2 regions of the Caballeronia sp. KNU42 genome follow, and region 1 is predicted to be linked to the other one. Evidence: riboswitches for the same ligand, from Rfam matches in the RefSeq annotation. Region 1 holds a riboswitch; the other holds the start of a gene.
The links. Region 1 has a riboswitch for glycine ahead of gcvT (glycine cleavage system aminomethyltransferase GcvT). Riboswitches for the same ligand answer to the same signal wherever they lie in the genome.

Region 1 (13,306 bases):
CGATCCCGGTAAGAACCGGTCGTAGTAATGCAGCACCGCTGGAATTATCCCCGCCGCGCCGTTGGTCGGCGCCGTCACCACGCGCCCGCCCACCGCGTTTTCCTCGTTCACCGCAATGGCATACAAATTGATCCAGTCGATCATGGAAAGCGGATCGCGCAACGCCTGTTCGGGTTTGTCGACCAGCGCTCGATACAACACCGGCGCGCGCCGTTTAACCTGAAACGGACCGGGCAGGCAGCCATCGGCGTCGGGGTTATCAATACCGCAACCGCGCTTCACGCACGACTGCATCACTTCCCAAATGCGCAGCAAGCCCGAACGGATCTCGTCTTCGCTACGCCACGTACGCTCGTTGTCCCACATCAATTGCGCCACGGATTTGCCCGTTTCACGGCACAACGCCAGCAATTCATCGCCGGAGTGGAACGCGTACGGCAACTGTTCTATTGCGGTCAACACCTTCACATTCGATGCCCCCGCCGTCACCACAAAACCGCCGCCCACCGAGAGATAGGTCGAGTCGCGCAATGACACACCGTTGGCATCGAAGGCGTGGAGTTTCATGCCGTTCGGATGCTCAGCCAGCGCCTGCCGCAGAAACACGATGTGTTCCTTCAGCACAAACGGAATCTCGTGACGCCCCAACAGCGGCAGCTTTTTCGTCGCGCGCACGGTCTCGAGACGCGTGCTGATCGTCCCCGCATCGACCGTATCCGGGGCGTCGCCCATCAAGCCGAGCATGACGCCGCGATCCGTACCGTGACCTTTGCCGGTCGCGCCGAGCGAGCCGTACAACTCGCATTTCACCGTAGCCGTGGCGTCCAGCAGACCATCGCGTTCGAGCCCTTGCACGAACATCAGGGCGGCGCGCATCGGCCCGACCGTATGCGAACTCGACGGACCGATGCCGATTTTGAAAAGATCGAAAACGCTGACTGCCATGACTGCTCCTGCAAAGGTCGTGCTAAAAAATCAGCGCGCCGGCAACGGCAAACAAACCGCGAGCCAGGCCGGCGGCGTGGGCGCCAGGCGCAGCGCAATGGGCGTGTAGCGCCCGTCGAGCCGCGCCGATAGGTGAAACAATTCGGCCGCGTGCTTCGGCTCCCACGTGCCCGAATAACCGGGCAGACCGGCCTCGCGGCGGGTGGCATCGAAGGGCACGCTCGAATGAACAAATTCCTCGTGGGTGCGCGTGCCGAGTGCGTACGGCGTGAGCCAGTTCAACGCGGCGGCGAGCGTCGCGCCCGACGGCGCACGCTCGCTCAGCCAATTGCGGTTATGACGGCGCGCAGCCAGCGCGGCCGTCACAAGCGGCTGCAGATCGTAAGTGACGTAATGCAGCGCATCGCGCTCGCCGAAATCGACCGTCGAGCCGTCCGGCGCAATGTTGTCTCCAATATGCTCCACATACAGACGCTGCGCCGCGTTAATCAGCTTGCGGTCATCAATCGTGAACGCGCCCATAGAAATCAACTTGATCCGGTGACTCTGCCAGTTGTTGCGATACGTGCCCGTCAGCGGCCGCTTTTGCTTGTCGATATCCGCGATATACCCCGTCACCATCTTCGTGATGAACGCGTTCGCCGCATTGCGCGTTTTCACCGGCAATGCACTCGCGGTCAGGTCATACGCGAGGATCAGCGACTCGAAATTCGTTTCATCGATAGGATTGAAACTCGGCTGATACGTCGTGACCCATGCGAATAAAAACCGGTCGACGAGACGCAAATACGCTTCGTTGCCGGTCGCGCGCCACGCCAGCGCGGCGTCGCGCATCAATCCCAGATCCTTCTCCGCTTCTTCGCTTTCGTCACGAATACCCTGGTGCGGCAACGTGCCTTCCGTATGCAGCGTCGCCCGCGCTTTCGGCTGGTCGTTCAGCCGCGACTGCACCATTTGCACCAGTGCTTTCACGCCCGGATCGGCGTTCGTGCGCTCACTGTTCTGCATCGCGGGCGCGGCGCAAAAATTCATTGCGGCAAACGCGCTCTGCGTAGTCAAAGCCGTTGCTGCAAGGGCCGCGATCATCGCCGGAACACGCCACGCTTTACTCACCACTCGCACCTGTCGCGCCATGCAAAACTCCCTGATTGGCTTGGTTCGGGAGAGATGGTATCTGGTGTTGCGTGACTCCGGCAAAACTGTCCGGCTCTGAGAAGAAGCCGGACAGTTGAAACCCATGCTTATTCGCTGCTTATTCGTCGTACTCGGACAACGGAATGCACGAACAGAACAGGTTGCGGTCGCCGTAGGCGTTGTCGGCGCGGCCGACCGGCGGCCAGTACTTGCGCGCGATCAACGACGTCAGCGGATACGCCGCCGTTTCACGCGAGTAGGCGTGGCTCCAGCCATCGGCGACAACAACCGCTGCCGTGTGCGGCGCGTTCTTCAGCGGATTGTCTTCGCGATCCGACTTGCCTTCTTCCACCGCGCGAATTTCATCGCGAATGGCGATCATTGCGTCGATAAACCGATCCAGCTCCTCTTTCGATTCGGACTCCGTCGGCTCGACCATCAGCGTGCCCGGCACCGGGAAGCTCATGGTCGGCGCATGGAAACCGTAGTCGATCAGGCGCTTGGCGACATCATCGACCGAAATGCCGCTGGTTTCTTTCAACGGCCGCAGATCGAGAATGCACTCGTGCGCGACCAGGCCGCCCGCGCCGCTGTACAGAACGGGGTAATGCGGCGCGAGCCGGTTCGCCACATAGTTCGCCGCGAGAATCGCGCTTTCGGTGGCGTTGGTCAGGCCTTGCGCGCCCATCATCGCGATGTACATCCACGAGATCGGCAGGATGGCGGCCGAGCCATAAGGCGCCGACGATACAGCGCCAATCCCGGCTGCATCGCGCTGGTAGCCAGTCGAATGCTGGTTCGGCAGGAACTTGGCGAGATGTGCTCCGACCGCGACCGGACCCACGCCTGGTCCGCCGCCGCCATGCGGAATGCAGAAGGTTTTATGCAGGTTCAGGTGCGAGACATCGCCGCCGAACTGACCCGGTGCGGTCAGGCCGACCATCGCGTTCATGTTCGCGCCATCGACGTAAACCTGGCCGCCATGCGCATGCACGATCTCGCAGATTTCGCGCACGTTCACTTCGAACACGCCATGCGTGGACGGATACGTGATCATGATCGCGGCGAGTTTGTCGGCGTGCTTTTCGGCCTTCGCCTTCAAGTCGGCGATATCGACGTTGCCCTGTTCATCGCACGCAACGACCACGACCTGCATGCCGCCCATTTGCGCCGATGCCGGGTTCGTGCCATGCGCCGACGATGGAATCAAACAGATGTTCCGATGCCCTTCGCCACGCGATTCGTGATACGCGTGGATGATGAGCAAGCCGGCGTATTCGCCTTGCGAACCGGCGTTCGGTTGCAGCGATACAGCCGCGTATCCGGTGCAAGCCACCAGCATTTGCTCGAGCTGATCGATCATCGTGCGATAACCGACCGTCTGCTCACCCGGTGCAAACGGATGGATCTGCGCGAATTCGGGCCACGTCACGGGCAACATTTCTGACGTTGCGTTCAGCTTCATCGTGCAGGAACCGAGCGGGATCATCGTGCGATCGAGTGCGAGATCTTTGTCCGCCAGACTGCGCAGGTAGCGCAGCATTTCATGCTCGGAATGATGACGGTTGAACACCGGATGCGTGAGGTAGGCGCTCGTGCGTTCCAGTGCTTTCGGCAGCGAGACTTTTGCGTCGGCATCGAGTGCGTCGATATCGAATGTTTCCGTCTTGCCCGCCACTTCCGCGAACAACGCGAAGAGCTTCAGGAGGTCGTCGCGCGTGGTGGTTTCATCGACGGAAACGCCTACGTGCGTTGCATCGATGTGACGCAGGTTCACATGCACCGCCGAGGCCGCCTGATGCAGCGCCGTGGTATTCGTGCCGCTGACGATGGTGACGGTATCGAAGAAGGTTTCGTTTGCGAGCGTGTAGCCGAGTTTGCACGCGCCGGCAGCGAAAATCGACGCCACGCGATTCACGCGCAACGCGATGGTTTTCAAACCCTGCGGCCCGTGATATACGGCGTACATGCTGGCCATGATCGCGAGCAAAGCTTGCGCCGTACATACATTCGATGTCGCCTTTTCGCGGCGAATATGTTGCTCGCGGGTTTGCAGCGCGAGACGCAGCGCGTGCTTGCCTTGGGCATCGACAGTTACGCCAACCAAGCGCCCCGGCATTTGCCGCTTGAAGTCATCGCGTACGGCCATGTACGCAGCGTGCGGACCGCCGAAACCGACCGGTACGCCAAAACGCTGCGTATTACCGATAGCCACATCAGCGCCCCATTCGCCCGGCGGCGTGAGCAGCGTGAGCGCGAGCAGATCGGCGGCGGCGATCACAAAACCACCGGCCGCATGAACAGCTTGAGTCAACGCGCGATAGTCATGAACATCGCCATTCGCGCCGGGGTATTGCAGCAGCACGCCGAAAGCGTTGGCGGTGGCGGCATCGGCGGCAGGGCCGACTTTCACTTCAATCCCCGCCGGTTTTGCACGCGTTCGCACGACTTCGATGGTCTGCGGCAGCACGTCGTCGGCGACATAAAACAGGTTCGATTTCGGCTTGCCCGCGCGTTGCAGCAGCGTCATGGCCTCGGCGGCGGCGGTGGCTTCATCGAGCAATGAAGCGTTCGAAATCGCCAGACCCGTGAGGTCGATAATCATCTGCTGGAAGTTGAGCAACGCTTCCAGGCGGCCTTGCGAAATCTCCGGCTGATACGGCGTGTAAGCCGTGTACCACGCCGGGTTTTCAAGCACGTTACGCAGGATCACGGCAGGCGTATGCGTGCCGTAATAACCCTGCCCAATGTAGTTCCTGAACACCAGGTTCTGATCCGCGAGCTTCCTCAGCGATGCCAGCGCTTCCGCTTCGCTTTTCGGCTGCGTGAACGCGCCGAGCGGCAGCGTTTCTTTACGCCGGATGGCTTCGGGAATCACCGCGTCGATGAACGCCGCGCGCGATGCGAAACCGAGCGCTTCGAGCATGGCGTGCTGGTCGGCCGCATCCGGGCCAATGTGCCGCTGGGCGAACGCATCGTGGCATTCGAGCGCGGCGAGAGACAAGGATGAGCGGTTCATCAGACGGTCCGGGTGTTCGAGCTTCATGAGAATTCCTGCTGGTGCGGCCTGGTTCGCTATTGCGCTTAAGCACGCCGCACGGTCGTTGAAAAGTATTACTCGCCGATCGCGTTGCCGTATGCAGCGGCATCGATTAGCCGATCCGTCTTGGCGTCGGCGGCGGGCTTGATCTTGAAGAGCCAGCTTTCGTACGGCGTGCCGTTGACCTGATCCGGCGTGCCGGTCAGCGCATCGTTCGCGCCGACGATTTCGCCGGCCACGGGCGCGTAGATATCAGAGGCTGCTTTCACCGATTCGATCACCGCGATGGCGTCGCCGGCGGCAACGGTCTTACCGACCGGCGGCAATTCGATGAACACGACATCGCCGAGTGCTTCCTGTGCGTGATCCGTAATACCGATGGTCAGGGTGCCGTCGGATTCGGTGCGTACCCATTCGTGCGATTCGGTGTATTTGAGTTCGGCCGGGATGCTCATGCGGATGCTCCAGTTGTCATTGAGGGTGGACGTGCGTGGCTTTTTCGGCCGATGTTTGCAGGCGGATTAAAGCGCCGCCAACACCTTGCCGTTGCGCACGAAAGGCAGTTTTACCACGCTTGCCGGCAGTTGTTTGTCGCGGATCACGACGTGCACTTTGTCGCCCGGCTTCACGCTCGCCGGCACCCGGGCGAACGCGATGGATTCCTGCATCGACGGCGAGAAAGTGCCGCTCGTGATCTCGCCTTCGCCGTCGGCCGTGACGACTTTCTGGTGAGCACGAAGCACGCCACCGGCGCGGCCGTTTTCCTTCTGCAGAATCAAGCCGACAAAGCGCGCCTTCGATCCATTCTTTTCCAGCGCGGCGCGGCCGACGAATGCGCGATCCGGGTTGGTAAGGTCGACGGTCCACGCGAGGCCTGCGTCGAGCGGCGAAACCGTGTCGTCCATGTCCTGACCGTACAGGTTCATGCCTGCTTCGAGACGCAGCGTGTCGCGTGCGCCGAGACCGGCCGGCTTCACGCCTTGCGCGATCAGCGCGTTCCAGAACGATACGACCTGCGTCGCAGGAACAATGATTTCGAAACCGTCTTCGCCCGTGTAGCCGGTCCGCGCGAGCGTGACGTCGCCGAATGAGCTGGCCGGGAATTGCACGGCGTTGAAGGGTTTGATTTCCGCCGTGGCGACGCGGGTTTCCGGCAGCACTTGCCAGACTTTTTCGCGTGCGTTCGGACCTTGCACGGCGACGATCGAGAAATCGCGGCGCGGCGTGATGGTCAATCCGAAACCGCCTTCGGCATTCAGATGGCCGAACCACGCGATGTCCTTCTCCGCGGTGCCAGCGTTCACTACAACGCGGTAGTTGTCATCGGCGAAGTAATAGACGATCAGGTCATCGATCACGCCGCCTTCCGGGTTCAGCAGGCACGAATACAGCGCCTTGCCTGGAACGGTGAGCTTGTCGACGCTGTTGGCGATCGCGTACTTGAAGAAGTCGCGGGCTTTATCGCCAGTGAAATCGACGACGCGCATATGCGACACGTCGAACATGCCGGCGTCGGTGCGCACCGCGTGGTGTTCGTCGATCTGCGAACCGTAATTGACGGGCATGTCCCAGCCGCCGAAATCGACCATGCGTGCGTTGAGCGCAAGGTGAGTGGCGTGCAAGGGCGTGTGTTGAAGATCAGACATGGAGCGGGCCTCGGGCGTGCGCGAAAACAAAAAAAGGCCATGCGTCGAAGCCGCTCGGGATTTCGGCTTTTTGGTTGCATGGATAACGTCAATGCGACCTGCAAAGCCCAAACCGCGCAGCGATTCGGTACATGACCCCTCTGTCCTCGGTACCTGAGAGATTGCACGCTGTTCGCCGATGATCTGACTTACAACGCGCGCCCCTTCGGTGGGCATCTGGCTGGTGCTTCCTGATCAGCCGATGCCGCTCTCCAGAGTTCGACTTTCCGTTTTTGGCGCCCGATAAAAGGCGCGATTCATAAACGGAACGTCGACGCGGCCGGTCCTTTTGCCTGAGAGTTTGTGGGTGTGCCCCTTCGGCGGCGCTTGCCTTGTTTCCAAGTCGTTCTCGATGCGAACAACCGACAGCAAGCGCTCTCTCCCGACGCGTGCGGCGAATTTACGCGACCGAATTCAGCTTGTCAAACGGCGAGGGGCTTTAATCCTTCGCCAGCCCGGGATTCACGCGCCTGCCGATATCGCGCAAACGTGCGAGCTGATCGACCATATACGGCGCTTCGTCGAGACTGCTGACAAAGGTCCAGAGATACGTCATCACGGCGTACACATGCCCGGCCTTCACCGCCGGCGCCAGCGCCAATTGACTGATGGCAATCACAAACAGCACGGCCGCCACAGACCCGACGAAGAGAAACGCCGCGGCTTCGCGGTTGGACAGGTGAATCCGGAGCTTGGACAGCACGCGATAGTGCCGCTTCAACGTAACCGTCCCCACTTTCGCGACCAGGCCGATTTCCTTCTCCAGCCGGTCATTCAGGCGCTGATGCAAGCCCTGATTGCGCCGTGCGAAGCGCGGCAACAAGGCTATGCACAGCAGCAATCCCCCCAGGCTGGCGACGCCGATCCACGGTTCGATTGCCAGCAGCATTGCAACCGCGCCCACGATGGAAACAAACGCGGTCACCATGGTCGGCACGTGTTTCTCGAAGAAGTCGACAAACTCGCGAGCCAGCACCACGCGCGCCGCGGCCGTCGACGTACTTTGGTTTTGCAGCCGCTGGTTGAGAATCACCGGCACCGCCAGATCGGCGTAGATCCGCGTGAAGGTGCGCGTATCCACGGCCCGGCGCGCAGCGCCGACCGCCCAGAACGCCAAAACGATCACCGCGTAGAACAACGCGTGATGAGCGTCGCCGCGCATGATCGAGTCGACGGCGAAGCCAGCGAATAACGGATACGCGAGCAACAACGCGTTCTCGAGCGCGACGAGTGACAGCGTGCAGAACAGCTTGCCCGGATACGCCCGGGCAATGGCTTTCAGCGTGGACGTGGCGGACTGCTGAGCGAGTTTTTCGCTCTCAACTATCCGGATTTCTGGTGTGACGAATGACATGACCGTGCCTTAAGTAAAATCACAGCTATAATTTGAGCGACTGCTCAAATTATACTTGAGCAGTCGCTCAAAATGCAAGTTCAGTCAATCCATCAACGCTTGAAGAAAGGAATCGAACATGTCGCGGTCGTCCCCCGAACGCAAAGGTCAGATCATTGCGGCCGCTCTTGAATTGTTCCGCGAGAAGGGTTTCGCCGATGTTTCCACGCGCGATCTCGCCGAGCACGCGGGGTTATCGCGCAGTCACATCTATCACTACTTTGGCGACTGGAACGAGTTGCGCCGCGAGGCGTTCGTGCATTTCGCCGATGAGCAGCTTGAAGAAGCCTGCGCGCGCCTGATCGATAAACCGCCGGTCGACGCGTTGCTTGGTTTTATCCGCGAGTGCCTGCCGGAAAGTAAAAGTGATGGTTGGGGACTGTGGCTCGACGCCTGGGACGAAGCCATGCACGACGCAGAACTCGCGCAGGCTTATTTAAGCGAGATCAGTCGCTGGCAAGGTTTGCTGCGCGGAATTATCGAAAAGGGTGTGGAGGCGCAGGTGTTCCGATGCGCATCGCCGGAGCGTGCGGCTCGGCAGATCTTTGCGCTGGCCATGGGTTACGCCGATGATCTGTTGCTGCAGCCGTCGATTGAGGCTTTTGAAGCGGCGTTGGGGGAGGTCGTGGAAGTAGCAGAGATGGTGCTTGGCTTCGAGCTTAGCGCTCTCAAACAATGAACCGGACGACACGTGCGTAGCGAGCCCGTCGTCCGGCACATAAAAATGCTTACTGAATCGCCCGTTGCAACCCGTCCAGCTCGCCGTTCAGCGTGTGCTGTTCTTCACCCGACAAACCGCCGCCATGCTGGGAGGCCATGTCGCGCGATTCCTGACGCACTAGATCCAGCCGATGATGGAACGCATCGCCTTGTGGCGGCGGGTAAAAGCCCTGGCTCACGCGCTGATCGACATGATGCCAAAGCGAGTTGATGCGCCCGTTGACCTGATCCATCCGATGCACCGCTTCCATATGCGGATCGGGGCGCGCCGGTGCTGCCTGGACGACATCGACCTGCCGCGTCGGCTCGACGACACACGCCGCCAGCGATCCCGCCAGCGCCACGCCAATCAGCACTCGGGTAATACCTGCTTTTAGCGTCAGCATTGAAATTCTCCTCGTTTGGTTTTTAGGATAAGACGATAAGACGACTGGAGAAGAACGGTCCGCGCACCGCGCCGGCTGACGCCGGGGCGGTGCGCAAATGTAACGCTGTGTGTTTGAAAGTCTTGCGTGGGGCGTTTGTTATCGCCGCTTTGTCAGAGCGGCACGAAATCCAGGCGGCGACCTTCTGCGTTACTGCGGATGGCGATGTCGATGATGGTCATGACATCGACGGCATCTTGCGACGTCACCGGGAATGGTTTGCCCTCAAGCACCGATGCCGCCAGCGCTCGATAAAACTCCACATAGGCGCCGTCACGCGTGGCAAATTCCTGGCGCAGGTCGTGATCGCCATCGACTTCGCGAAGCAGGCCGGGCGGGTTGTGGCCGAATTCGGGATTGCCGGGGCGCAAACCGGCTTTGAGCTGGTCTTCCTGCACATCGAGACCCGTTTTCACATAGCTGCCGCGGGTGCCGTGAATGGCGAAGCGCGGCGGTTCCAGCGCGGCCAAGGCGGTTGCGTGCAGCACGATTTCCTTGTCTTCATAGCCGAGCAATAGATGAACGTAATCCGGCGCGCTCGCGTGATCGCGGTGCGCGTTGACGCTGGCGAAAATGGTTTTTGGCCGGCCAAACAGAGCCAACGCCTGATCGATGAGATGCGGTCCGAGATCGAACAACAAGCCACCGCCGCGTGACGCTTCCTCGCGCCAGCGCTGCGGCACTTTCGGCCGGAAGCGATCGAAATGCGATTCATAGTGCGTCACGCGCCCAAGCCGGCCGCTTTCGATCAACGCGCGCACTGTCATGAAATCGCCATCCCAGCGACGATTGTGGAACGGCGCGAACAGCAATCCGCGCGTTTGGGACAAATCGGCGAGGGTTTTTGCATCGGCGCCGGAGAGGGTGACGGGCTTGTCGACCACCACGCTCTTGCCCGCTTCCAGCGCTTTTTTGGCGAGATCGAAATGGGTGTCGTTCGGTGTGGCGATGACGATGCAATCGAGTTCATCGAGGGCGAGCAGCGCGTCGAAATCTTCGACGATCGTCGCGTTCGGGTAATCAGCCTGCGCGCGCTCGGGCTTGCCGGTGGCAATGGCGAACACCGAGGCGCGGCCGCAATGGTCTATTACCGGCGCGTGAAAAATTTCGCCGGCAAAGCCATAGCCCATCAGGCCTACTTTTAGAAGTGCTGTCATGCGGGCATCCTGTTGGTTGGCGATGCCAGTATTGTGGCACGGGCCTGAAATGGCGGATCGGGTTGAAACGGGGCTGGAACTTCGCGCGGTGCTTGAGCACGGGCTGCCGAAAGGGCCAGAACCATCGCTTTCGGGCGATGGTTTCTTCCGTGTTAACATCGCGCTCTCGAAATTGCGCCCGCTTGCGAGGGGCGCAATTTTGCTCACCTTCTTGCTCACCATCGCGTACTTCCGGCAGCCGAAACGTCCGCCCGATTTACGCATCTCAAAGTGTCCGAACGATGTCCGCAGCAGGTATGAACGCCGCGCAATCCGAAGCGGTGCGCTATCTCGATGGCCCATGTCTTGTGCTTGCCGGCGCCGGCAGCGGCAAGACACGCGTGATCACCCAGAAGATTGCCCATCTGATCGAAGGCAAGGGCTTCGAGCCGAAGCACATTGCCGCGCTGACCTTCACGAACAAGGCCGCGCTCGAAATGCGCGAGCGCACGGCCAAGCTGCTCGAAGGGAAGACGCTCACCACGCCCGGCAAGGAAGGCCGCCGGGTGCCGGTGAACCAGTTGACCATCTCCACATTCCACTCGCTTGGCGTGCAGATCATGCGGCAGGAAGCGGAGCATGTCGGGCTGAAACCGCAGTTTTCGATCATGGATTCCAGCGATTGTTTCGGCCTCGTCCAGGAACAGCTCGGAACAACCGACAAAGGCCTGATCCGCAAGGTCCAGTCGATTATCTCGCTGTGGAAAAACGGCATGATGTCGCCGGATCAGGCGTCGGCGAGCGCGTCGAACGAGGACGAGATGCAGGCGGCCATTGTGTTTCGAAGCTATGTGGCGACGCTGCACGCTTACCAGGCGCTCGATTTCGACGATCTGATCCTGAAGCCCGCACAGCTTTTTGCGGAGAACGAGCAGGTTCGCGAAAAGTGGCAGAACCGGCTGCGTTATTTGCTGATCGATGAATATCAGGACACGAACACCTGCCAGTACGAACTGCTGAAGCTGCTGGCCGGTCCGCGTGCGGCGTTTACGGCCGTGGGCGATGACGACCAGGCCATTTACGGCTGGCGCGGCGCAACGCTGGAAAACCTTGCGCAGTTGGGAAAGGACTTTCCGAAGCTGCATGTGGTGAAGTTGGAGCAGAACTATCGGTCGACCGTGCGCATCCTGACGGCCGCCAACAACGTGATTGCGAACAATCCAAAGCTCTTCGAGAAGAAGCTGTGGTCCGAACACGGCATGGGCGATTCGATCACCGTGACGGCTTGTAACGACGAAGAGCACGAAGCGGAATCGGTGGTGTTCAGGCTGTCGGCGCATAAGTTCGAGCGGCGCGCGGCGTTTCGCGATTACGCCATTTTGTATCGTGGGAATTTTCAGGCGCGGATCTTCGAACAGGTGCTGCGGCGGGAGCGGATTCCGTACGTGCTGTCAGGCGGCCAGTCATTCTTCGATAAAGCCGAGATCAAGGACATCGTCGCTTATTTGCGGCTGATCGCGAATCCCGACGACGATCCTGCGTTTATCCGCGCGATCACCACGCCGCGGCGGGGCGTTGGCAATACCACGCTCGAGGCGCTGGGATCGTTCGCGGGGCAGGCGAAGGTGTCGCTGTTCGAGGCCGTTTTCATGGGCGGCATTGAAGCGCGATTGTCGGCGCGGCAGGTCGAGCCGTTGCGCGCGTTTTGCGAATGGATGCAGCGCTTGGCCGATCGGGCGGGGCGTGATCCGGCCACCCAGGTGCTCGATGACATGATGGAGGCGATCCATTACGAGGCCTATCTCTACGATGCTCACGACGAACGTCAGGCGCAATCGAAGTGGCAGAACGTACTGGAATTCTGCGAGTGGCTGAAGAAAAAGGGCACGAAGCCGGAGGCGGAGCCGTCGGAAGATTCGGAGGCCACGGGCTACGACAACGCCGATGGTTTCGGCGATGAAGGCAAGAACCTGCTTGGGCTGATCCAGACCGTTGCGCTGATGTCGATGCTCGAAGGCAAGGATGAAAACCCCGATGCCGTGCGGCTGACGACGGTGCATGCGTCAAAGGGGCTTGAGTATCCGCACGTATTTTTGGTCGGCGTGGAGGAGGGGATCATGCCGCACCGTGGCAATCCCGATGCCGACGCGGACGCGCCGGTCGACACTGGCCGGATAGAAGAAGAGCGGCGGCTGATGTATGTCGCGATCACGCGGGCGCAGCGCAGCCTTCATGTGAACTGGTGCAAGAAGCGCAAGCGGGCGCGCGAGACAGTGGTGTGCGAAGCGTCGCGGTTTATCCCGGAAATGCTTCTCGACGATGCCCCGCCACCGACGGAAGAGGAAGCGCCGATGTCGCCGAAGGACCGGATGGCGCGGCTGAAAGAGTTGCTGCAAAAGCCGGCTTGATTGTTGGTCGCTCGGCGGCTCAATTGAAAAACCCTGCGTTTTGCGCAGGGTTTTTTGTTGGCGTCGCGTGATGGATAGCGGCTATTTGGCGGCTGCGACCATGTAATCGACGGCGGCTTTCACGTCGGCATCGGATGCATTCGATCCACCCTTGGGCGGCATCGCGCCCTTGCCGTGCAGCGCGTAGTTGTAGACGGTGTCGATCGGTTCTTTCAGGCGCGGGGCCCAGGCGTCCTTGTCGCCAAATTTCGGCGCGTTGAGCACGCCGGCTGCGTGACAGGCCTGGCAGACCTGCGTGTAGAGCGTCTTGCCAGCCTGCGATGCGTCCGCGCTTTCTGTGCCTGCCGCCGCGCCCGAGCTTGCTTGAGGCACGTTCGCCAGCGCTGCGACTGCGGCGGCGGCCTGGGCGTTGTCGGTCGA
Region 2 (16,175 bases), on a different replicon from region 1:
GCGCGCTCAATCTCGACGCCAATTATTCCGGCATCCAGACCATCGGGCTGATCGAATGGGTGCCGGCAGCGCGCAGGGACACGCATATTGCCGCGATGCGCCAGCTGGGTTTTAGCGGCTATACCATCGAGCCGCAGGGCATTCGGGAGAACTACGCGCCGATCATCCAGCGCGAGCCGGCCGTGACCGGTAACCATCCCCCCCTCGGGCTGGATCCCTGGACCGACCCTGTGCGGCGGGAGGCCATGGAGAAGGCGCGTGACTCCGGCATGGTCGCGATCTCCGGGAAAGTGCGCCTGGGCGTGGACCTCGGGCCGGATGCGAAACCGGCTTTCGTCATGTACCTGCCGATCTACAGCCGGGGCCAGCCGCACGACAACGTCGCCGAGCGCCGGGCGCATCTGGCCGGCTGGGTGTATGCGTCGTTTCGCATGCACGATGTCATCGCCAGCCTGTACGGCGACACGCTGCCCGGCCTTGCGTTAGCCATCTACGACGGCGTGGAGCCGTCCGCCGCGGCCTTGCTTTATCGTTCCCGTGCAGCAGATGGGCAGCACCAGCCTGCGCTCATTTCAGCCAATGAATACCTCGTGGTCGCTGGGCACAACTGGACGCTCTCGATGACCACCCTGGACGACTTCAAGACCCGCTTCGGCCGTAACGCCGAAGCACTGATCGCCGTAACCGGTACGGGCTTAAGTCTGCTGCTGGCTCTGCTCGCGTGGTTGATGGTCACCGGCCGCGGCCGCGCGATGCGGCTGGCTTCCACGATGACCCGCGAGTTGCGCGAGAGCGAGGAGAAGTTCCGCGCCATTGCGGACTGCACGGTGAACTGGGAGGTCTGGTGGGGACCGGACGGCAAACCTCGCTGGATCAATCCATCGGTCGAGAAATACACCGGTTATACGGTCGACGAATGCATGGCCATGACCGACTTCGCCGGCACGCTGATCCATCCCGATGACTGGGTCCGCGTTGCCCCTGAGTTCCTGAAGGGCCTGCAGGGCTTCCGTGGCGACGACCTGGAATTCCGCTGCGTCCGCAAGGACGGAACGCTGGTCTGGCTATCCGTTTCCTGGGTGCCGATCACCGACGCAAAGGGCGCGTTCGCAGGCTTCCGGACTAGCGGGCGCGACATCACCGACCGCAAGCAAGTCGAGGCCGAACTGCAGATTGCCGCGGTCGCTTTCGATTCGCTCGAAGCGATGATGGTCACCGACGCCGACAACACCATCCTGCGAGTCAATTCGGCGTTCACCGAGTGCACCGGTTACACGGCTGAAGAGGCAGTTGGCCAGACGCCGCGACTGCTGCGTTCGCATCATCACGACGAAGCGTTTTTCAGCGAGATGTGGGAAACGATCCACCGCATGGGCGGCTGGCAAGGCGAGATCTGGGGGCGCCGCAAGAACGGCGAGGTCTATCCGAAATGGCTGACGATCTCTGCGGTGACAGGCGAGGGCGGAGTCGTCAGTCACTATGTGGGCACGCATCACGACATTACCGAACGCAAGATTGCGGAAGAGCGCATCAGGGAGCTGGCTTTCTTCGACGCCCTGACGCGCTTGCCGAACCGCACGTTGTTGCTGGATCGCCTGACGCAGGCCATTACGCACAGCGCGCGAAGTGGTGCGTGCGGTGCGTTGCTGTTTATCGACCTGGATCACTTCAAGACGCTGAACGACACGCTGGGCCACGACAAAGGCGACCTGCTGCTCAAGCAAGTGGCGCAGCGCCTGGCTGCCAGCGTACGTGCCGGTGACACCGTGGCGCGAGTAGGGGGCGACGAGTTCGTGGTGGTGCTGGGAAGCCTGCATGAGACCTGGCAGGAAGCGGCCAGCCAGACAGAAGGCATGGGCGAAATAATCCTTGATGTCCTTGGCAAGTCGTACCAGCTTGACGACATCGATTACCGCAGTACGGCCAGTATTGGCGCAACCGTGTTCAGGGGCCATCAGACTTCCATCGACGAACTGCTGAAGCAGGCGGATCTTGCCATGTACAAGTCGAAGGAAATGGGGCGCAACGCGCTGTGTTTCTTCGATCCGGACATGCAGACTGTGGTAGTGGAACGGGCAGAACTCGAGGCGGGTTTGCGAAAGGCCATAGAGGGCAATCAGTTCCTGCTGCATTACCAGGCACAGGTGCTCGACGGCGACCGGGTCGTCGGCGCCGAAGCACTCGTGCGTTGGCAGCATCCCCAGCGCGGCATGGTGCCGCCTGCCGATTTCATTCACCTCGCTGAAGAGACCGGGATGATCCTGGCGCTGGGCAACTGGGTACTGGAAACCGCGTGTATTCAACTGGCGTCGTGGGCCATGCGGCCGGACATGTGCCACCTTACCATCGCAGTCAATGTCAGCGCGCAGCAGTTCCGCGAGCCCGATTTCGTGGCCAAGGTGTTGAACGTGATCCGTCGAACGGGAGCCAACCCGAACCGGCTCAAGCTCGAACTGACCGAGAGCGTGCTGGTGGACAACGTGCAGGACATCATTGAAAAGATGCATGCGCTCAAGGCTCGTGGCGTAGTCTTCTCGCTGGACGATTTCGGTATCGGCTACTCGTCGCTTTCGTATTTGAAGCGGCTGCCCCTGGATCAGTTGAAGATCGATCAGTCATTCGTGCGCGACGTGCTCGTCGATCCGAACGATGCGGCGATTGCGAGGACTATCGTGGCGTTGGCGCAAAGCCTGGGGCTAGGGGTGATCGCCGAGGGCGTGGAGACTGAAGAGCAACGCGACTTCCTGGCCGACGCAGGCTGTCATGCTTACCAGGGTTTCTATTTTTGCCGGCCTTTGCCCGTTGAAGGCTTTGAAGAGTTTGCGGCTATGGGGCGGATCAAGCCGGAAGCGGCACGCGCGTACTAGCTCGGCCTGCTTGCCGCATTTCTTCGCGGGTGCTCAGATTCGCAGGTCGGTCAGGATCTGTTCCGCCATAAAATCACAGGGCGGCCGGTTCGATCCCGCGCTGCGCGCAAGCACGATTTCAAGGTCCGGCAGCGCAGGCAGGCCGTCCGCGGCGCCGAGTTGGACGAACCGTTCCGGGATGCTGCATCGGGACAGCGGGGCAATCGCGAGCCCCGCTTCGACCATGCTGAAAAGGCCCAGCAGGCTCGGGCTTTCATAAGACGTCCGATAGCTGATCTTCGCCCGTTCGAGAGCATGGATCGCCTTGGACCGCGCGACGCTGCCCGGTGCAAAGACTGCAATGGGCAGCGGGCGCTCCTTCCATACTTCATTGCCGACCGCGCAACCGGCCCAGACCATCGGTTCAAGCCGGATAAAGTCACCGCTCAACCCCTTCATTCGCGTCATGCAGGCGAGATCGATCTTGCCTTCCTTGATGAGCGGCGCCAGCGCGTTGCTTGGCATGCCGATGACCTGGATCTCGACCTTGGGGTAGGTCGCGGAAAACTTTCTCAGCACGGAGGGCAGGAGAGACGATGCATAGTCGTCCGGTACTCCGATGGCGACGCGTCCCCTGACGTCCGGGCGAACAATCGATGCCCAGGCCTCGTCGCGCAGCGCAAGCAAGCGGCGCGCATAAGCGAGCAGCACGTGGCCGTCCTGTGTCAGCGTAATGTTGCGCGGCTTGCGTGAAAACAAGGGCTTGCCCAAGGACGCTTCCAGCGACTTGATCTGCATGCTCACGGCGGATTGCGAACGATGCACGAGCGCGGCGCCGCGCAGGAAGCTGCCTGCATCCGCAACGGCGACAAACATGGAGAGCGCATCCAGATCGAAGGTTTTCATGGGCATCTGAAGTATCAGAAAATCTGAACGAAATCTTCAATATAACTCGCTTTCCTGAATCCAGCGGGCCTTGCATACTGGGCGTCCCTCAACGCGAATCGCTGGAAAAGGAACGATGTCGATGACTTACGATGACTTCAGGAAGCTCGGAATAAAAATCGATATGACCCGTGGAAAGCCGTCCCCGGAACAACTCGACCTGTGCTTCGAGCCACTGGCCAACGCTCTGAAAGCGGGCGAGTTCATGTCGCGCGATGGCATCGATTGCCGCAATTACGGTCATGCGCTGGGTCTGCCCGAAGCACGTGAATTAGGCGCCGATTTGCTCGGGGTGGGTGCGGAGCAGGTAGTGGCCGCCGGTAATTCCAGCCTCGAGCTGATGCATGACGCCATGGCATTCGCCATCCTGCATGGCATGGCGGACGGCAAGCCGTGGCGCAATGAAAAGGACATCGCGTTCCTTTGTCCCGTGCCGGGCTACGACCGCCATTTCGCGATCTGCGCAGCGCTTGGCGTGCGCATGATTCCGGTACCGCTGACCGGCAATGGCCCCGATATGGACTTCGTCGAAGCACAGGTCGCAGCCGATCCGGCCATCAAGGGCATCTGGTGCGTGCCGCTCTACAGCAATCCGACCGGCGAAATCTACTCGGCCGATACGATCCGCCGTCTCGCCTCGATGCCAACCGCCGCCCCCGACTTCCGCCTGTTCTGGGACGATGCGTACCGCTTCCATCACCTGACGGAGCAAAGGCACACCACGTTGAACATGATCGAGGCTTGCGCGGCGGCGGGGCATCCGGACCGTGCGCTGATGTTTGCGTCGCTGTCCAAGATCACGGTTGCCGGGGCTGCGGTGGCATTCGTTGCATCGTCGCGGCGCAACGTCGACTGGTGGCAGCGTTGTTCGGCGATCAGGACCATTGGACCGGACAAGCTCAATCAACTCCGGCACGTGCGGTTACTGCGCGACCGGCCGACGTTGGAGGCTTTGATGGATCGTCAAAGGGCGCTGTTGCGGCCGAAGTTCGACGCCATGACAACGACCTTCAGCGAGATCCTCGCGGATCTGCCGGGCGTGTCCTGGACCGTTCCGCAAGGGGGCTATTTCATCAGCCTCTATAGCCCCGATGGTCTCGCCAAACGCACGGTCGAATTGGCAGCCGACGCCGGGATTGCAATGACGCCGGCGGGCGCTGCGTTCCCTCATGGTCTCGATCCGCGCGATCGGCATCTGCGTGTCGCGCCGACCTTTCCCGCACTCGATGAAGTGAAGCGGGCAGCGCTTGGGATTGCATTGTCGCTGCGCCGAGCATTCGAAGAGCGGGGATGAGGTCATCGCTCATCGAGTCATGTGGACGTGGTCTCGCGCGCTATGCGCTTAGCGCAAATCGGCGAGACCGCTTCTGCACACCGGCATGGCACGACGTGCGTTCGGGATCAGGAAAGCGAGGCCCACAAGAATCATTGATGCGGCCGAAGCCATCGCGTACACCGGTTGAAACGAGCCGAATATCGTCTTGCATAATCCACCCAGCACGTTTCCCAACGCCCCGCCAACGCCGAACGCCGCTTCGCAGATTCCGCACACGATTGCCGCCAGCGCCGGCGCGCTCGTCTTGCCGACATACGCGTGCAACAGGCCGAAGATCGGGAAGAACGAAAAGCCTAATGCGACCGCCGCGACCATCAGCGCGTAAGCGCCCGGACGCGATGCGGCAATCAGCGATGCGCACAAAAGCAGGACCCCCGCACTAACGAGTGCAGTACGCATGCCGTCTCGTTGCGTGCGCCCATTTTGATCAGGACTACCGTGCATATCGGCGATCATGCCGAGCACTAGTCCGCTCACCACCCCGACCAGCCCCACGAGCGCCCACGCGTGGGCTGTTACATCGAGACCCAGATGCAGGTCATCGTGCGAATAAGCCGATAAATAGGTGATGAACGGCACACCGGCAAAACCGCACAGCAGCGCGATCGCGTACACCAGCAGGAAGTGTCTGGCGAGCATGCGCCGCAGCCCCGGACGCCTGGTTTGATCCGGTGGCATGACGCTTGTTTGTGACGCGGATGCGGGGCCGAGACGCGCAAACACAAAGACGATGGCGACGCTCAACACGGCGGTCAGCGCGGCGCTCACGAGCCAGACAGAGCGCCAGCCCCACGACGCCAGCAACGCGGGCACCATCAACCCGTTCAGCAAGACACCATAGTTCGTGCCGCTGCCAATGACACCGATGGCTTTCGCCCGATGGCGCTCGTCGATCAACGGTGCGATCAGCGCCATCATCGGGACCCAGGTCGCGGCGGCGCAGGCATTGAGCGAGACGAGCGCGGCGCCCATCATCCATGTGTTGTTGGCGAATGCGAGGGTCGCGAGGTCCATGGCCGACAGCGCGGTCGCCACGAGCATGACCCTGGCCGCCCCAAAACGCGCGGCGGCGAGCCCTGATAGCAGCGCCATGGCGATATTGGCCAGTTGCCGCGCAGCCGTAATGTAGCCGGCCTGGGCATAGTTGAAGCCGATGTCCTGTTTCATCTGCGGCAGGACCACGGGAAAGAGATAAACGCCGAAACCGTAGGTCGCGGCGATTACGGCGGTTAGCAGCAGGGTGACCGCCAGTTGATTTGCCAGGCGGGGAGAAATGCGGGTCGAAACATCCATGGCAGGCTACCGGAAGAAGTCGTTGGATTTATTCTCGGCGAGCTTGCGTTATGACGGAAATGATTTAATTTACTATCATTGATTAAGCCTCATCATCATTGATTCCGACCATGAACCTCGATCTTGCCTTGCTGCGCGCGTTTGTTGCTGTCACGGAAGCTGGCGGTTTTACCGCGGCTGGGCGACGGCTGAACCTGACGCAATCCGCGATCAGTCACCAGATACGGCGGCTCGAAGAAGAAGTGGGGCGGCCGCTTTTGTATCGCACCACGCGCAGTCTGACCCTGACCGAAGATGGCGAGGATTTCCTGCGTTACGCGATGCAAATCCTGAATGCGATGGACGCGGTCACCGAGCGTTTTCAGTCGTCTCCGGCGTCAGGTGTCGTGCGCTTCGGAGCGCCGGATATTTTCATGGGAGAACGGCTGCCCGTTTTGCTGACGCAATTTTCGCGGGCGTTTCCGAATGTGCGGCTGGACGTGAGCGTGGGCATGAGCCTCGATTCGCAGGCGATGGTCGCCGCGCACGAACTGGATCTTGCGGTGGTGCTGTGCGTGCATGGGGAAACGGATCGAGACGCCGACGGTATCGTGTTGCGGCGCACGCGGTTCGTTTGGGCGGCGGCCGAATCGTTCGATGCGCGCGCGGGGGCGTCGCTGCCGCTCGCATTTTTTCCGGCGCCGTGTGTGAATCGGCGAGTGGCGCTTGAGGCGCTCGATGGCTTGGCGGTGGACTGGCATGTCGCGTTTACATCGTCGAGTCAGTCGGGTATTCGCGCTGCTGTGATGGCGGGGCTCGCGATTACTCCGCTGACACGTGATGACCTTGAACCGGGGATTGTGGTTGTCGATGGGCAGTATGGTTTGCCACCCTTGCCGGACGCGGAATTCAGGCTGCTTTGGGGCAAGGGTGAGCCCACGCTGGCCGCGCAGGAGTTTGGGCGGCTTGTGCTTGATGCGCCGGTTGAGCGGCCATTGCGAGCGAGTGCGGCCTGGTGATGTTTCGCTCGCGCCGGTGGACGGGGGTGGTCGGTTTCGGGATGGTGGTCAGGGTCTATGCCGGGTTGCCAGGTTCTTGCGTTAGCGGTCTTAGTCATTGCCGGGTTGCCAGGTTCGTGCGTTAGCGGTCTTAGTCATTGCCGGGTTGCTGCTTTCAAGGTTAGTGGTCTGCGTGAGTGAGCTATTTTCTTTATCACTATTAGCCACTGCGCGTGGCGGCGCGTCATTTCTTTGTCCAAAGCGACAAAGAAACGAAGCAAAGAAAGCGCTTTCAAAACGAGGGCTCATAAGTTGACCTAGCGTGCAGTTTTAACGTTTTTGGCACCCCAAAAGCACGGTGCTCGCTAGAACCACCGGTGTGTGAACCCCTCTTTCTCCGAACACGGATACCCACACGCTTCGCCACCAGTGACTGAACCTGCCCAAGGAACACTCCGCGCTATCCGCGAAAAACCATCCTCCGAATTTGTACGCATGCCGAACCACGTCGCCAACCCACCAAGAAATGAAGCCGTAGAGTACGTAAGGCCATACCCGCAAAAACAGCTGCGCAAATCAAACAACCAACCGACCAAATAATGAGGCACTAAAAGCGCGTGAGGCCGTGAAGGTTTCCTGGCAATGGTGCTTGCCCGAGAGCGTACGGGGCGAAGCGTGTGCGTGTAAGAATTCGCGAGAAGGAGGGGTTCAAACATTGGTGGTTCTGGCGAGCACCGTGCTTTTGGGGTGCCAAAAACGCACAAAGTGCACGCTAGGTCAACTTATGAGCCCGCGTTTTGAAAGCGTTTTCTTTGCTTCGTTTCTTTGTCGCTTTGGACAAAGAAATGACGCGCCGCCACGCGCAGTGGCTAATAGTGGTAAAGAAATGAGCCAACTCAAGCAGACCACTACCCTTGAAAGCAGCAACCCGGCAATGACCAAGACCGCTACCGCAGGAACCTGGCAACCCGGCAACAACCCCGACCGCCAACCCTGGAACCTAGCGCCCCGCCCCCCAGCGCAAGCGACAAACCACTGCCTACATCCGCTCCGCAATGCTGTGCGCCGTCGCAGCCGACAGCGTCCATCCCAAGTGTCCATGCCCCGTGTTGTAGAACACCCCGCGACGCTTGCCGCTCCCAACCTTCGGCAACATGCTTGGCAGCATCGGCCGCAAGCCCGCCCACGGAATCACCCGCGATGTCGCCACACCCGGAAAATAGCGGCGCGTCCAATCGACGAGCGGTGCGATCCGGTCCGAGCGAATATCGCGATTAAAGCCGTTGATTTCAGCCGTGCCCGCTACGCGAAAACGGTCGGCGCCAAGCCGGCTCGTGACAATCTTCGCACTGTCGTCAAGCAAGCTGACCCACGGCGCACCCTCGCGACTCGCGGCGTCATCCAGGCACACAGTGATCGAATAACCCTTCACTGGATAGATATTCACGTGGTCACCAAGCATCGATGCGATCTGCCGGCTTGCCACACCGGCGCACACCACGATGCGATCGAAGCCATGTTGCCGCTCGTCACCTGCTCCGCCGCCATGCAGCACACGCATGGCGAACGGGCCGTCGCCACGCTGCTCGATACCCGCGATCTGCGTGTCGTAATGAAAGCGCACGCCGCGCCGCTCGCAGGCGTCAGCCAGACCGCGCGTGAACTTGTGGATGTCGCCGGTTGAGTCCGACGGCGTGAAAAAGCCACCGTGGAAATCGCCTTGCAACGTGGGCTCGATCGCGCGCATTTCGTCGCTCGTCACCGCGCGCCGGTCAAGGCCACCCGACTGCAACAACCGGTTCACTTTCGCGGCGGTATCGAAGTCCTTCTTCTGCTGGTACATATGAAGAATGCCGCGCTGCTCGAGGTCGAAGTCGATCCCTTCACGCTCGGCAATCCCGAACAGATGCTCGCGCGCGGCAATGGCCAGGCGCACGGTCTCGACGGTATTGGCCCGGTAGTTCGGAATCTGGCGCAGGAATTCACCCATCCACGAATACTTGTGCCAGCTCGGCGCAGGATTCAGCAGCAGCGGTGCGTCGCGCGTGAACATCCAGCGCAGCCCCTTGAGCACCGTGGCCATGCTGTTCCAGACCTCGGCATTGCTGGCGGAAAGCTGGCCGCCGTTGGCGAACGATGTTTCCATCGCCGCGTACCGGTGACGCTCGAAAACGGTGACGTCGTGGCCGCGTTCGGCAAGGGCGTAAGCAGTCGTGACGCCGGTAATACCGGCGCCAATGATGGCGATTCGTGACATGACAAGGTCCAGATGAAAGTTGGGCATCGCCGGTGCTGCCGGCGTCTATGCCCCATCTGTCCGTGTACCTGAGAGTTTCAGTCGTGGCGTTGCACGCACGACATCCCCGTCGGTGGGCGCATTAAAGCGCCGCTCTCCAGATGTTCCTGCTACGCGGTCCTTGGGCCTGAGAGTTTCCGGGGCGGTTGCTCCGTCGGCGCCGTCACCATGCTCCGTGACAGTCTCTCCCGCGCTAGCGATTAGAACCCCGCCAAGATACCGTCTAAAAATAAGATAGGCAAGGGGCATGGTAGGGATCGGCCTTTTGCATGCCGGGAAGTAGTCAGGATACTTAATGATCTTTCGCCCGCTGCGCACAACGAAATCCGCCGCAGACAGCGCCTGATTCCCTTAATCTTTCATTTAATACAATTATTTCTTTTTGCTTTCATTTCACTATAAAATGCGTTTTCCTTTATCGATTTTGGAGCCAGGCATGACCCCTTTTGCGAAGGCAGCAGCCACTCTGGCCGCGTGTATCGGCGCATTTACCGTTGTCGTATGTATTGTCGAGGGGCTGGCCGGATAACGGGCGCGCGACCGGGCTCTCGCCCGGCGCCGCTAGCGCATTTGCCAAACGCGCAAATTGAACAGCGGCAAGATGCCATAGACGTGGTCGAACATATCCGACTGGATTTGTTCGTACGATTCCCAGCTTGTCTCGTTCAGGAACAGGAACACTTCCAATGGCAGGCCCTGATTGGTGGATTGCAGCTGGCGAACCACCAGCGGCATGTCTTTCCGGATCGCCGGGTATTGACGAAAGTATTCCGTCAGATACACGCGAAACATCCCAAGGTTGGTCAGGCGATGTCCATCGTCCGGCACGGTGAACGGCACCTGGTAGGCTACGCTCGCCTTCAGGTTGGCAAGCAATTCGTCGTCGCAAAACCGGATGCTCTCTATGTCCAGGTGAATCGCGTGCTTGACCCGCCGTCCGCCGGATTCTGCCATGCCGCGCCAGTTCTTGACGCTGTTGGTCAGCAACACATAGCTCGGCAGCATGACAATGGAATTGTCGAAGTTCTGGACCTTGATCGTGTTCAGCGAGATATCGATGACCGTCCCGTCAGCCACGAATCCAGGTACCTCGATCCAGTCGCCCACGCGCAGCATGTCGTACGCTGCCAGTTGAATGCTCGCGACAAACCCCAGCAACGAATCGCGGAAGATGATGATCAGCAGCGCAGTCATCGCACTCACGCCGGTGAGGAAATTGGCGGGCGATCGATGCAACAGCAATGACACTGCGGCAATCAGTGCAAGCACGTACAGGACGATAGCGGCTATCTGCAGAAAGCTCTTGATCGGCCTCTGGCTCGCAAAGGGGAAATGACTATAGCGATCCTCAATACTGCCCAGGAACGCGAAGGCGGCGCGAAGGACGGTCACCACCATGAAGCATGCCGATAGCGTCTCCACCGGGCGACCCAGCGCGGAAATGACCGGAAACGACACACCGGTTAGCAGGGGCGCTGAAATATAAATGATGCCCGCAGGCACCAATGGCGCGAGCCGATGAAACACCTTGCGGCGTTCGGCGGCACGCAGCCACTTGCGGCGCTCCCCGCGCGCGAGGTGGCCCACAATCCTCAACAAGATGAAGCGCGTGACGTAGTAGCAGATCGCACTGGCCAACAGAATCGCCAGGAACAACGCGGCGACGAGAAGGATCGCCACAGGCATGCTGTCGGTGTGGACATAGAAATGACGCCAATCCGGTCCACTCACTACGCGGAACATGTCATTGAACATAGATCCTCTCAGTGCCGGCCAGCCTGCTTTCCTGACGATGATCCGGGCCCGCGCGGTACCGATCATTTCCCCGATCTGGCTACGCAACCTCACCAAACGTTGCTGCAGTGCGATCCAATGATGCTGTCAACGGCATTGTAACGGCCTCCTGATCTTTGCGGCGAGGCTATCTCTCGTCGATCCCCCGGGCCATGGCGCTTGGTTTTTATTTGTTTGCAACCCATGTTGGTTGAATGGCCCGGGCCAATTCGGCCACCCCGCTTAAACCGCCACTTCCGGCGGCGGCTGACGGAACAAGCGCGTGATCCAGCACAGGTACACGAGCCCGATCACGAACCAGATTGCGCCCAACACAAGCGCTGTCTTTTCAAGGCTCGCCAGCAGCCAGATATCGGCGATCGCACCGATCAGCGGAAACACCAACCCGCCGATCGCGCCGATCTTCTTGTCGCCATGATTGCCTGACAGATAAATCCGGACCACGCAAAGATTGACGGCGGTGAACGCGAGGAACGCGCCGAAGTTGATGAATGAAGTTGAAGTCGCCACGTCGAGCTTCAGCGCGATCAAACCCACAATGCCCGCAATCGCGATGTTGATCGCCGGCGTCTTGAACTTCGGATGGATGAAACCAAACACGCGCTTGGGCAGGATTTCATCGCGACCCATGGCATACAGCAAACGCCCGACGCTGGCCTGTGCCGAGATGCCCGACGCAAACTGCGCGAGGATCAGGCCGGCCAGGAAGACGGTCACGAAGATATCGCCGCCAATCATCTTGGCGACTTCGAACGCGGCCGAATCGGTGTCCTTGAATTCCACGCCCGGGTGCGCAAGCTGCATCGTGTAAGCGGCCAGAACAAAAATCGCGCCGCCGATCAACGCGATCCACAAGATGGCGCGCGGCATGTTCTTCTTCGGGTCGATCGTCTCTTCGGTGAGTGTGGACACTGCGTCGAAGCCAAGATATGAATACGCGGCAATGGCGGCGCCGGCCATGGTCGAGGCGAACGGCACGTGTCCTTTGAAGAACGGTTCCGCCAACGCGATCCCGCCGGGACCTGCCGCAGCCGCTGCATAGTGCCAGCACAACGCGACGAACAAACCGACAATCGCGAGTTGCACCACCATCAACACGATGTTGAATCGTGCAGCCAGTTCAATCCCGACTATATTCAACGCGCTCGTCAGGACGATGAACGCAACGATCCAGATCCAGGTGGGCACGGTCGGGAACGCGGCGTTCAGATAAGCGGCGCCGATCAGCCAGATCACCATGGGCAGGAAGAAGTAGTCGAGCAGTGTTGCCCAGCCGACCAGGAAGCCCAGATGCGCATTGAAGGTCTTGCGTGTGTAGGTATAAGCGGAGCCGGCGACGGGATAAAGCCGCGCGAGCTTGCCGTAGCTCAGCGCCGTGAAGGCGATAGCAACGAGCGCAAGCAAGTAGGCGAGAGCGGCGGTATCGTCACTCGCTTTGGCAAGCACGCCATAAGTGCCATATACGATCAGCGGCGCCATATAGGCCAGGCCGAACAATAATACGGATGGCAAACCAAGTGTGCGTTTCAGATGCGACTGCGCGGCTACGGACGAGTCTTGCATGATGTCTCCGGGACTTTCGACAGGCGTGGGCGGGCGCGTCCGGAGCGCGGGCTCCGGACGATTCATGTGCTACGGAACTGCTGAAAACTTCAGTCTTCAGTCTTCAGTTGATGGGGCGACGGCGCTCTTCAATCACAAGCGCACGCGAACCATCGGCGTTGTCGATCGGCGTGAGGCCGAGCGGCACGCGTGCGTCGTTCAAATAACGATAGTGCTCACGGCTGGCTTCCAGCCGCTTGAAGTCGATATCCACGCTTAGCAGCGTCTCTTGCGCACCCGCCGCAGCGACGATCTCGCCGCTGGGATCGACGAGCGCGGATTCGCCGGGGAAGGTGAGGTTGTCGTCGCCTGTACCACAGCGGTTCACCATGAGCGCGAACATCTGGTTCTCCATCGCGCGCGCGGTGATGGCTCGCCGATGCACCGGGCCGAATGGATCCATGTTGCCGTTGGTGACGATCAGCAGGTCGGCATCCAGGGCGGCGACCGCGCGGGCGGTCTCGGGGAATTCGATGTCGTAGCAGATCAGCAGCCCGACCGTGAGGCCGTTCCACAAGCAGGTTTCGAAGCGATCGCCCGGGGTGAACACGCCCACGTCCGATGCCCACAAATGGGTCTTCCTGTAGCGCAACGCGATCTCGCCTTTGTCATCGACCAAGACGGTCGTGTTGTAGAATCGCGCGCCTTCGCGTTCGGCCAGGCCCACCGCAACCGATACCCCGGCGCGTCGCGCGGCGTCACGTACCGCGGTCAGTGCGGGGCCATCAAGCGATTGCGCAACGTCCGCGACGTTTTCCCGCGTCGGAAAACCGGACAGCGTGGCTTCAGGGAACACGACCAGCTTCGTGCCCCCGGCGACATCGGCGCGGCCGATTGTTTCGATGACCTTGCGCGTGTTGTGTCCGATGTCGCCGTCCACCAGCGCGAGTTGTGCGAGTTCTGCCTGCATTAAATCCGTCTCCTTCCAAATACCTTTCGATGGCATTATTCAAGGGCCTGCGTGAGGGCCTGCATTTTCGTCCGGACTATTATCGAGGCATTATTTTTGTCCAGGAATTACCCACCAGGGTTACCCTTACCGGAGGAGACGATGGAGTTTCAATGGCATGATCTCGCGTTTCACAGAGAGATCGGTTCAGCCATCGACGCACTCGATGGGCCGAATTTCTGGGCTCGCCTCACGCGGGTTCTCGAGCGGCATATCAGCTTCGACAGTTGGGTCGCACTGCGTTTTGCGCGCAATGGGCCGCCGCTGGTTTGTGCCGAACAGGCGTTGCCTGACGGCAAGATCGACTTGTTGTTCCAGGACTATCTGGCAGCCCTTTACCAGCTCGACCCGTTTTATCTGGCGGCCTTTGAGCAGCGTGTCTCGGGTTTCTACACGCTCGCCGATGTCGCGCCCGACAACTTCAAGATGACGGAGTACTACCAGCGCTACTTCAAGAAGAACATCGTTGGCGACGAAGTGCACTTCAATGTGGTGATCGACGCCAACTACACCATGGGGTTTTCTCTCGGCAATATGCACCGTTACGACGAGCGTGATGTAGCGTTGCTGACGTTGTTCTCGCCGTGGGTTCTTGCATTGATGCAGCAGCGCTTGCGATATGAAAATTTCGGCGCGGCGCCGGGGGTATCCGAGGTTACGGAGGGTGGGCAGCATGATCTGCCTGCACGCTTCGGCATCCTGACTGAAAAAAGCGGGCGCGCTGCATTGACGGCGCGCGAGATTGAAGTCGCCATGTTGTCGCTGAGCGGGTTCTCATCGCGTGCGATTGCGGAGAAGCTGACCATTTCGTTCGAGACGGTCCGCGCGCACAAGAAACATATTTATTCGAAGCTCGGCATTGGTTCGCAATCAGAGTTGTTTGCGCTGTTCTATGAACCGGGTTCGCACCCGTTTGCCGAAGGTTCGGAGGGCGATGTGACGACGCCTGCAGGGCATCGGTGATGTTTCGCTCGTGCCGGTGCTCCACCGGCCGCGAGCGAAAAATTTAGTGATGGTAGCGGTACTCCTGCGTGCGCCCGCCGTACCCATACGACGCCGCCCTGACATCTTCAACATGGATATAGCTCTCTTCGTGCAGGTCGCCCAATATCCTGCCGAACCCTTCGAAAACCGCTGAGATATACCGCGCCTTCTCGTCCTTCGTGTTCGTCTCGTCGGTGATCTTGATATCGAAATAGAAGCTGGATTTTTTCTGCTCGCTTAGCAGCCGGCCACCGATCACCCAGCTATCCGGATCGATGAACTGAATAGTGATCGCCGTCACCTCTCGCTTCTTGCCCAGGATACCGGATGTCAGTTCAAGCAACATGTCAGATATGGCCGCAACGGCCTCGGGCGATTTTTCAATGCTTACCTTCACGTTCAAAATCGGCATTTTCCATCTCCAATTAGTTCGCTATACAACTATCCAGGAAAAAAATCAGTCGAGACTCGACCGTGCATCTTTCACGCTTGCAACCGTGCTCGCAAAGCGCTCCTCACCTAGTTCAGCCTTCAAACGCTTGGTCACCGCGGCACTTGCAGCGTTCAACGAGTCCTTGATTCGCAACGCCTCGCCAGTGGGGTGAATCGCGGTCTCACGTCCATCGGATTCGGTAAGCCGGCGTTCGATAAACAGCAACTTCTGCAAACCGTCCAGCGTTCGCGTTGCAGTGGATCGTGAAATGGCGAGTTCAGACGCCAACTCGCTTTGCACGATGCCAGGTTTCGCCAGCACCGCGCGCAGCATGAATCCCTGCGGCGGCGTCAGGCCAAACGCCTTGTACGCGTTCGCCCACTCGCGCTCGAGGCTTCGCGCAAGTGCCGTTGTGTTGAAGTAAATGCAGTGATCGAACATGAAGACACTCTAGGAGAAAATGATTCGCTATGCAACTAGTTTTGATTTGCCCTAATGCGAAACGTAAGCTGATTGACAGATTTCAATGTCTCACCGCGCCTCAACAACTCTTACTGGATATTTCACAAAATTTTCTTGAAGCGTCTTCAGACTGGCGTCCGCGATGAAGCGAAAACGTTTGCGCGTACCCCGGACAGGCGGAAGACATCATGAGACGAACCGCGATATTGGCATTGGCAACGCTGGCGCTCACCGCCTGCGGACCAGACGATCAGGCAA

Region 2: linked by a shared signal. The riboswitch ahead of ACSOSP_RS22635 (D-amino acid dehydrogenase) and the one ahead of gcvT (glycine cleavage system aminomethyltransferase GcvT) in region 1 are both predicted to bind glycine.

Annotation. Positions count from the first base shown of each region.
Region 1 is NZ_CM132388.1:2,876,568-2,889,873, reverse strand. It holds gene ACSOSP_RS13000 (L-serine ammonia-lyase) at 1-945, opposite strand, end outside; gene ACSOSP_RS12995 (alginate lyase family protein) at 976-2,079, opposite strand; gene gcvP (aminomethyl-transferring glycine dehydrogenase) at 2,198-5,125, opposite strand; gene gcvH (glycine cleavage system protein GcvH) at 5,194-5,574, opposite strand; gene gcvT (glycine cleavage system aminomethyltransferase GcvT) at 5,641-6,765, opposite strand; glycine riboswitch at 6,896-7,030, opposite strand; glycine riboswitch at 7,076-7,199, opposite strand; gene ACSOSP_RS12975 (ABC transporter six-transmembrane domain-containing protein) at 7,244-8,158, opposite strand; gene ACSOSP_RS12970 (TetR/AcrR family transcriptional regulator) at 8,277-8,876, shown strand; gene ACSOSP_RS12965 (hypothetical protein) at 8,926-9,303, opposite strand; gene ACSOSP_RS12960 (oxidoreductase) at 9,456-10,499, opposite strand; gene ACSOSP_RS12955 (UvrD-helicase domain-containing protein) at 10,781-12,886, shown strand; gene ACSOSP_RS12950 (c-type cytochrome) at 12,968-13,306, opposite strand, start outside.
Region 2 is NZ_CM132389.1:766,682-782,856, reverse strand. It holds gene ACSOSP_RS22660 (bifunctional diguanylate cyclase/phosphodiesterase) at 1-2,867, shown strand, start outside; gene ACSOSP_RS22655 (LysR substrate-binding domain-containing protein) at 2,901-3,752, opposite strand; gene ACSOSP_RS22650 (aminotransferase class I/II-fold pyridoxal phosphate-dependent enzyme) at 3,868-5,085, shown strand; gene ACSOSP_RS22645 (MFS transporter) at 5,134-6,420, opposite strand; gene ACSOSP_RS22640 (LysR substrate-binding domain-containing protein) at 6,531-7,418, shown strand; gene ACSOSP_RS22635 (D-amino acid dehydrogenase) at 8,437-9,654, opposite strand; glycine riboswitch at 9,799-9,894, opposite strand; gene ACSOSP_RS22630 (mechanosensitive ion channel family protein) at 10,255-11,448, opposite strand; gene ACSOSP_RS22625 (APC family permease) at 11,710-13,050, opposite strand; gene ACSOSP_RS22620 (carbon-nitrogen hydrolase family protein) at 13,154-13,999, opposite strand; gene ACSOSP_RS22615 (response regulator transcription factor) at 14,141-15,001, shown strand; gene ACSOSP_RS22610 (tautomerase family protein) at 15,045-15,434, opposite strand; gene ACSOSP_RS22605 (MarR family winged helix-turn-helix transcriptional regulator) at 15,480-15,896, opposite strand; gene ACSOSP_RS22600 (hypothetical protein) at 16,106-16,175, shown strand, end outside.